Regions from separate parts of the Acidovorax sp. GW821-FHT09B03 genome, predicted to be linked through region 3. Evidence: predicted binding sites of a transcription regulator. Region 3 holds the regulator's gene; each other region holds the start of a gene.

Region 1 (2,201 bases), on a different contig from region 3:
GTCGTAGCCGAGCAGCCGCACGAACAGGAAGACGAAGAAGCTGCCCGTGCCCGGGCCGAAGAACCCGTCATAGAAGCCGATGGCCAGGCCGATCAGGCTCGCGGCGGCGATTTCCGCGCGGCCTGCGAAGCGCGGCGTGTGGTGCCGCCCCATGTCCTTCCTGGCCAGCGTGTAGGCCAGCACGCCCAGCAGCACCAGCGGCAGCAGGCGGCGCAGGAAGTCGGGCGATACCACGGTGACGGCCCAGGCCCCGGCGAACGAGCCCGCAAAGCCGGCGGCCGCGGCCGGCAGCAGGGCCGCCCAGCGCATCTGCACGCGGCGGCTGTACTGCCAGGTGGCCATGGCCGTGCCCCAGACGCCGGCCGCCTTGTTGGTGCCCAGCAGCGTGGCGGGCGGCGCCACGGGAAATGCCGCGAACAGCGCCGGCACCAGCACCAGGCCGCCGCCGCCGACGATGGCATCCACAAAACCGGCCAGCAACGAGGCGAGGGTGATGAAAATCCATTCCATCCCTTGATTGTCGCACCCCGCCAGCTACGTTTTTGCTAGCGATATCGCTTTCGCTGCGGGCATAAAAAAGGCGCTGGGATTGCCAGCGCCTGAAAGGGGGGTGCATCTCGTTGGATGCTTGTTCGGTTGTGCTTGTAGGGATGTCTCCTCGGCCCCTCGTCCAGCACACCGGGGCGCGCTTTCGAGTGACGGTACTGTAACGGCGGCACCCGCTTGGTGCATTGGGGGTTTCCCGCCCCCATTTGGGGGAGCAGATCGGGCGGGGAGGCGCCCGGATTGCCCCAAATGGGGCTTTTTGCTTGGCATGCCTTGTGCGTTGTGCCTTGTAACAAATTGCGAAAAGGGAGCTTCCACATGCGGGCAGTCATCCATGGGTTCGTCACGGTCATGGCCTTGTGCCTTGGGCTCTGCACCACAACGGCCTGGGCGCAGGCGCCCGCTCCCGAAGCCGCCGCATCGGCCACCATGGCCACGCCTGCACCCGCACCCTTGACGCGCCCTGGCCTGGTGGCCAAGGAGGCCATCAATGCCGCCGACACCGCCTGGATGATGACCTCCACGGCCCTGGTGCTGCTCATGACGCTGCCGGGCATCGCCCTGTTCTACGCCGGCATGGTGCGCCGAAAGAACGTGCTCAACACCATGGCCAGCGTGGTGGCCATCGCCGCGCTGGTGAGCCTGTGGTGGTTTGCCATCGGCTACTCCTGGGCCTTCACCCCGGGCAGTGCCTGGCTGGGCGGCACCGAGCGCATGGGCTTTGCCGGGTTCGACTTCCAGCTGGCGGCCGGCAAGCTCTCGGTGAGCCATGTCGCGCCGGCCATTCCCGAGTCGGTCTACGCCATGTTCCAGCTCACCTTCGCCATCATCACCGCCGCGCTGCTGGTGGGGGCCGTCGTCGAGCGCATGCGCTTTTCCGCGATGCTGCTGTTCATCAGCCTGTGGACGGTGTTCATCTACGCACCCGTGGCGCACTGGGTCTGGGAGCCGGGCGGCTGGCTGGCGCAGATGGGGGCCCTGGACTTTGCCGGGGGCTCCGTGGTGCACGTGAACGCCGGCGTGGCCGGCCTGGTGTGCGCCTGGTTCCTCGGGCGGCGCAGCGGTTACGGGCGCGAGCCGTTCGAGCCCTACAGCCTGGCGCTGACCATGGTGGGCGCGGGCATGCTCTGGGTGGGCTGGTTCGGCTTCAACTCCGGCTCTGCCGTGGCAGCCGACGGCCGGGCAGGGCTGGCCATGGCCGTCACCCATGTGGCCGCCGCTGCCGGCGCGCTGTCCTGGATGCTGGGCGAGGCCGTCATGCGCGGGCGGCCGTCCTTGCTGGGCCTGTGTTCGGGCCTGGTGGCCGGGCTGGTGGCCATCACGCCCGCCGCCGGCTTCGTCACCCTGCGCTCGGCCGTGGTCATCGGCCTGGTGGCCGGTCTGGCCTGCTACTGGGGCGCAACGGGGCTCAAGCGCCTGCTGCGTGCCGATGACTCCCTGGACGTCTTCGGCGTGCACGGCATCGGCGGCATCGTGGGCTCGCTGCTCACCGGCGTGCTGGCCAGCCGCAGCGTGGGCGGCGTGGCGGGCAGCCTGTGGACCCAGGCCATCGGCGTGGGCGCGGTGATGCTGTTCAGCCTGGTGGGCACGGCGCTGCTGCTGTGGATCACCAACCTCGTGCTCGGCCTGCGCGTGGATGAGCAAAGCGAACAGGC
Region 2 (2,201 bases), on a different contig from region 3:
GTAGAACTTCATGTGGTTGGGGTCGTCCCAGGTCTTGCCCATGCCGTCCTGGTAGCGGCCCAGGATGCGCTGGTTGATGGCGTCCACGCCGGTGTTCACGTAGGCCTTGCCGGCGATGGTCTCGGCCATCTTGTTCTTGTTGCCCAGGCTCTCGTCGATCCAGCGACCGGCTTCCAGGATGGCGGCCGTCACGGCGCGGGCCGTGTTGGGGTACTTCTGCACGAACTCCGAGGTCGTGCCCAGCACCTTCTCGGGGTGGTCCTTCCAGATGTCCTGTGTGGTGGTGGCGGTCACCCCGATGCCGTCCATGATGGCGCGGTGGTTCCAGGGCTCGCCCACGCAGAAGCCGTCCATGTTGCCCACGCGCATGTTGGCCACCATCTGCGGTGGCGGCACGGTGATGACCTTGGCATCCTTCATCGGGTCGATGCCATGCGCGGCCAGCCAGTAGTACAGCCACATGGCATGCGTGCCGGTGGGGAAGGTCTGGGCGAATGTGTACTCGCGCTTCTCGCTGGCCATGAGCTTGGCCAGGCCGGCGCCGTTGACGGCGCCCTTGTCGGCCAGCTTCTTGGACAGCGTGATGGCCTGGCCGTTGTGGTTCAGGTTCATCAGCACGGCCATGTCCTTCTTGGGGCCGGCGATGCCCAGATGCACGCCGTAGACGAGGCCGTAGAGCACGTGGGCGAAGTCCAGCTCGCCGTTGACCAGCTTGTCGCGCACGCCGGCCCAACTCGCCTCCTTGGTGGGGATGATGGTCACGCCGTACTTCTTGTCGATGCCCAGCACCGAGGCCATCACCACGCTGGCGCAATCGGTCAGCGGGATGAAGCCGATCTTCACTTCCTTCTTCTCGGGGGCGTCCGAGCCCTGTGCGTGGACAAGGGCGCGCAGGGCGGGGCTCACGCCCACGGCACCCACGGTGGCGGCCTGCAGCACGGTGCGGCGGTTGAGACTGGTTTTGAGCAGATCGGTCATGGTGCTTCCCTGGTGGCTTGAAAAACAAAAAAGGCGTCCCCCTCGGCGCATGGGCTGCTGCAACTTCCAAAAGAAAGTCACGCAGCGCCAAGCGCGGGTGGGGACGCCTCTGTCCGGTGGCGAGGGGTACCCGCCCGCCATTGGATGGATACCGCTCATCGAAGACCTCCGTTGGTCTTGTCCAGGTAATGCAAACCCTGTGCCAACCTGTTCGACAGCCTGTCAGCTCTTTTTTTGATAGCGACACATTCAATCGACAAAAGGAGACTGGCCACATGCACCACGACAAGGCGCCGGCCTTGCACCGTGTTCGACTGCACAGGTGTTGTGCGCTGCACCATCGCGGGCCGTGGTGGGCAGGGCGGGGGGCGGGAGTGGTGCGCCGCGTGTGCTGGCGGCGCTGCATGCTGGCCCTGCGGCGTGCGCCGCCGGGGTCTGTCAGCTCAGGAGATCGGCCACGTCGAGCATGCGCTGGGCAACGTCGACCAGCTTGAGGCCCTTGTCCATGGCCGTCTTGCGCAGCTTCTCGTATGCGGCCTGCTCGGTAAGGCCCTGGCGCTCCATCAGCAGGCCCTTGGCGCGGTCGATGGTCTTGCGGTCCTTGAGCTCGGTCTTGGCGTCGGCCAGCTCGGCGCGCAGCGCCTGCTCGTGCTGGAAGCGCGCCATCGCCACGTCCAGGATGGGCCGGATGCGCTGGGGCGACAGGCCGGCCACGATGTAAGCCGACACACCGGCCGCCACGGCCGCCTTCACGTGCGAGGTGTCCTCGTCATTGGTGAACATGACGATGGGGCGGCGCTCGTCGCGCGTGGCCATGACCACATGCTCCAGCGCATCGCGTGCCTCGCTTTCGGCGTCCACGATGATGAGGTCGGGCTGCAGCTGGGCCAGGCGCTCGCTCAGGTACACGTCCGACGGCAGCGTGGCCACCAGGTTGAAGTTGTTTTCCAGCAGGCCGATGCGCAGCGCCCGCGAGCGCTCTGCCTGCAGCAGGGCGTGCTCGTCGTTGGGGTCGGTGACCGCCAGATCGGGGGCGACCACCACTATGCGCAAGGCCTCGTTCATACTGTCAGCATAGCAAGATTTGCGCCATAAATTGGTGCGCCGGGCTGGTGCAGGCAGGGGTCTACCCTGGTTTTGGCGGGTCCATGGCGGCGAGGGCCTGAAACTTGCTAATAGAGTGAGTATTGGGAGGGCATACCCGATAGCGCCTCTTTGCGGCG
Region 3 (2,201 bases):
CCTGCCGCAGGAAGCCTCGATCTTCCGCAAGCTCACGGTCGAAGAAAACGTGCGTGCCGTGCTCGAACTGCAGCGTGGCGAGGATGGCCAGCCGCTGCCGCGCGCGGCCATCGAGGAGCGCCTCACGGCCCTGCTCACGGAGTTGCGCGTGGAGCATCTGCGCGCCTCGCCTGCGTTGGCCCTGTCCGGCGGTGAGCGCCGCCGCGTGGAGATCGCCCGCGCGCTGGCCACGCAACCACGCTTCATCCTGCTGGACGAGCCGTTTGCCGGCATCGACCCCATTGCGGTGATCGAGATCCAGCGCATCATCGGCTTTCTCAAGGCGCGCGGTATCGGCGTGCTCATCACCGACCACAACGTGCGCGAGACGCTGGGCATCTGCGACCACGCCTTCATCATCAGCGACGGCCACGTGCTGGCCCAGGGAACCCCGTCCGAAATCGTCGACAACGCCGAAGTGCGCCGGGTGTACCTGGGTGAACACTTCCGCATGTAGCAGACCGATGGACCGCACGTTCGCCATGCACCTGCCTTCGCGGCAGCCCACCGGGGCTGTGCGATGAAGCCCGGCCTGTCACTGCGCGTATCGCAGCACCTGGCGCTCACGCCCCAGCTGCAGCAGTCCATCCGCTTGCTGCAGCTGTCCACGCTGGAGCTGGGCCAGGAGGTCGAGCAGATGCTCGACGAAAACCCCTTTCTCGAGCGCAATGCCGACGAGGCGCCGCGCGAAGAATTCGGCGTGGACACGGCCGATGCGCCCGTGCAGCCGGACGACTACAGCGCTGACGACGCGGTCTATTCCAACGCACCGGGTTCCAGCACGCCGAGCGAGTCGGTTCCCGATGCACCCCAGAGTGACGCGGAACTGGGCAGCAGCGCCAGCGACGAGCCTGACTGGAGCGGCGATGGCACCGTGGACGTGTCCCCCAACGATGCCGAGTGGGGTGGCGATGCGCCGGCCCGCAACCGCAACGATGCCGAGGGCGACGAGGCCGACGCCACCGAGCTGGCCCGCACCCATGAATCGCTGACCGCCTTCCTGCACCGCCAGGCGCTGTCGCTGCGCCTGTCCGAGGTGGACCGCGCGGCGCTGCGCTTCCTGATCGAATCGCTCAACGACGATGGCTACCTCGAGGAGCCGCTGGAAGAGCTGGCCATCGCCCTGGCCGGCCCGGACGACCTGGAGCAGATCGAGGAGCTGGTGCACCGCTTCACCGTGGCGCTGCGCCTGCTGCAGAGCCTGGAGCCCGTGGGCGTGGGTGCACGTGGCCTTGGTGAATGCCTCACGCTGCAGCTCACGGCCCTGGCGGCCGACGAAGACAGCGATGCCGACCCCGACACCGTGCAGACCGCGCTGCGCGTGTGCCAGCAGCCGCTGGAGATGCTGGCACGCCGCGACATCCGCCGCCTCACGCAGCTGTGCGGCGACGGCGAGGAGCGCACGCGCGCCGCCATGGCCCTGATCGCGCGGCTGGAGCCGCGTCCGGGGCGCAAGTTCGTCGATGTGGAGCGCAACATCATCGTGCCCGACGTCATCGTGCGCAAGGCCGGGCGCGCCAATGGCCGCGACGGGCAGCACAACTTCATCGTGGCCCTGAACCCCGACGTGATGCCGCGCTTGCGCGTGCACGACATCTATGCCGGCGCCCTGCGTGGCCACAAGGGCGGCGAGGGCCACCAGGCCATGCAGCAGCGGCTGCAGGAGGCGCGCTGGTTCATCAAGAACATCCAGCAGCGCTTCGACACCATCCTGCGCGTCTCGCGCGCCATCGTCGAGCGGCAAAAGAGCTTCTTCACCCATGGCGAGCTGGCCATGCGCCCGCTGGTGCTGCGCGACATCGCCGACGAGCTGGGCCTGCACGAGTCCACCATCAGCCGCGTGACCACGGCCAAGTACATGGCCACGCCCATCGGCACCTACGAGCTCAAGTATTTCTTCGGTTCGGGCCTGGGCACCGAGACCGGCGGCAATGCATCGAGCACGGCCGTGCGTGCCCTCATCAAGCAGTTCGTCGCGGCCGAAAGCCCGGCCAAGCCGCTGTCGGACAGCCAGATCGCCGAGATGCTCAAGGAGCAGGGCATCGAGTGCGCGCGCCGCACCGTGGCCAAGTACCGCGAGGCGCTCAAGATCGCGCCGGCCAACCTGCGCAAGGCGCTCTGATCAGGGCAGGCTGCGGAAGGCCCGGCTGGAGATGCTGACG
Region 4 (2,201 bases), on a different contig from region 3:
CCTCATCATCGTCGGCGACGAAATCCTCTCGGGCAAGCGCGCCGACAAGCACATGCCCAAAGCCATCGAGCTGCTGGCGGCGCGCGGCCTGGCGCTTTCCTACGCCGACTACGTGGGCGACGACCCGGCACGCATCACCGCCACGCTGCAGCGCGCCTTTGCCTCGGGCGACGTGGTGTTCTCGTGCGGCGGCATCGGCGCCACGCCCGACGACCACACCCGCCAGTGCGCGGCGCGGGCACTCGGGGCGGACCTGGCCCTGCACCCCGAGGCCGAGCGCCTGATCCGCGAACGCATGCAGGACGTGGCGCGCGAGCAGGGCCTGCCCTACGAGCCCGAGCGCCACGACAACGTGCACCGCCTGAACATGGGCATGTTCCCGGCGGGAGCCCAGACCATCCCCAACCCCTACAACAAGATCCCGGGGTTCACCTGCGCCAGCCCGGGCGGGCAGGGTGGGGCCGTGCACTTCGTGCCGGGCTTTCCGGTGATGGCCTGGCCGATGATGGAATGGGTGCTGGACACCCTGTATGCCGAGCACTTCAACCGCACGCCCCAGACCGAGCATTCGGTGGTGGTCTTCGGCGCCATGGAGGCGGCACTCACTCCGCTCATGGAGCGCATAGAAAAATCGCACCAAGGCGTTCGGGTGTTCAGTTTGCCCAGCGTGGATCATCCACAATACGGGCGGCATATCGAACTGGGCGTCAAAGGCCCGGCCCAGGCGCTTCCCGCGGCATGGACGGACCTCAAAAATGGACTGCACGAATTTGGTGCAGAACTTGGCCCCGAAATGGTGCGCAACCTGTGATGTGCAGTGGGGGTGGTTGTGATGCACCAAATTTGTGCATTCGATGGCCCTTGCCAGAGCCCAGGTCGGGCCGCTGCTCCGCGATAGTGCGGTGATTGCACCCCGCTGGCACGCAAACTGCTTTTATTTCGGCAAATTCTTTTTTCAACAAGCGCTTTACCCAGGAGAACCTGATGGCCAAGACCGTTGCAGACGTGATGAAGATCGTGAAGGAAAACGAGGTCAAGTTCGTTGACTTCCGTTTTACCGATACCCGGGGCAAGGAACAGCACGTGACCGTGCCGGTTTCCCACTTCGATGAAGACAAGTTCACGTCGGGCCACGCATTTGACGGTTCGTCGGTGGCTGGCTGGAAGGGCATCGAAGCCTCGGACATGCAACTCATGCCCGACCCCAACACCGCCAACATCGACCCCTTCTTCGAAGAAACCACGCTGTTCCTGCAGTGCGATGTGATCGAACCCGGTGACGGCAAGGCCTACGACCGCGACCCACGCTCCATCGCCAAGCGCGCTGAAGCCTACCTGAAGGCCTCCGGCCTGGGCGACACGGCCTTCTTCGGTCCCGAGCCAGAATTTTTCATCTTCGACGGCGTGCGCTGGTCCAACGAACCCGGCAAGGTCATGTTCGAGATCGAAGAGTACGAAGCCCCCTGGAATTCGGGTGCCAAGCTCGAAGGCGGCAACCGTGGCCACCGTCCCACCGTCAAGGGCGGCTACTTCCCCGTGCCTCCCGTCGACAGCACGCAGGACATGCGCGCTGAAATGTCCCTGATCCTCGAATCCCTGGGCATCCCGGTCGAAGTGTTCCACCACGAAGTGGCAGGCGCTGGCCAGAACGAAATCGGCACGCGTTTCAGCACGCTGGTCGAGCGCGCCGACTGGACGCAGGTCCTGAAGTACGTGGTCTGGAACGTGGCCAACGCCTACGGCAAGACCGCCACCTTCATGCCCAAGCCCTACGCTGGCGACAACGGCTCCGGCATGCACGTGCACCAGTCCATCTGGAAGGACGGCAAGAACCTGTTCGCAGGCGACGGCTATGCCGGCCTGTCGGACTTCGCGCTGTACTACATCGGCGGCATCATCAAGCACGCCCGTGCCCTGAACGCCATCACCAACCCCGGCACGAACTCGTACAAGCGCCTGGTGCCCGGCTTCGAAGCCCCTGTGAAGCTGGCCTACTCGGCCCGCAACCGCTCGGCCTCGATCCGCATCCCTTACGTTGCCAACCCCAAGGGCCGCCGCATCGAAGCGCGCTTCCCCGATCCATCGGCCAACCCTTACCTGGCCTTCTCGGCCCTGATGATGGCCGGCCTGGACGGCGTGGAAAACAAGATCCATCCCGGCGAAGCCGCCACGAAGGATCTGTACCATCTGCCACCCGAGGA

What was found. Region 3 encodes sigma-54, which starts transcription at its own class of promoters, with help from an activator protein. Its sites were predicted from a motif close to TGGCANGNAANCTGCTTT; they were not measured.
Region 1: the regulator sigma-54 is predicted to act here: its motif matches at 811-828, upstream of AC07PA_RS23980 (ammonium transporter).
Region 2: the regulator sigma-54 is predicted to act here: its motif matches at 1,166-1,183, upstream of AC07PA_RS29605 (CmpA/NrtA family ABC transporter substrate-binding protein).
Region 4: the regulator sigma-54 is predicted to act here: its motif matches at 918-935, upstream of glnA (type I glutamate--ammonia ligase).

Annotation. Positions count from the first base shown of each region.
Region 1 covers NZ_JBWKPP010000016.1:37,602-39,802, reverse strand. The annotation lists gene AC07PA_RS23985 (sulfite exporter TauE/SafE family protein) at 1-510, opposite strand, end outside; gene AC07PA_RS23980 (ammonium transporter) at 865-2,201, shown strand, end outside.
Region 2 covers NZ_JBWKPP010000025.1:64,686-66,886, reverse strand. The annotation lists gene AC07PA_RS29605 (CmpA/NrtA family ABC transporter substrate-binding protein) at 1-978, opposite strand, end outside; gene AC07PA_RS29600 (ANTAR domain-containing response regulator) at 1,417-2,043, opposite strand.
Region 3 covers NZ_JBWKPP010000008.1:244,001-246,201, reverse strand. The annotation lists gene lptB (LPS export ABC transporter ATP-binding protein) at 1-496, shown strand, start outside; gene AC07PA_RS16975 (RNA polymerase factor sigma-54) at 560-2,161, shown strand; gene AC07PA_RS16970 (VOC family protein) at 2,162-2,201, opposite strand, start outside.
Region 4 covers NZ_JBWKPP010000010.1:211,940-214,140, reverse strand. The annotation lists gene AC07PA_RS19280 (competence/damage-inducible protein A) at 1-811, shown strand, start outside; gene glnA (type I glutamate--ammonia ligase) at 985-2,201, shown strand, end outside.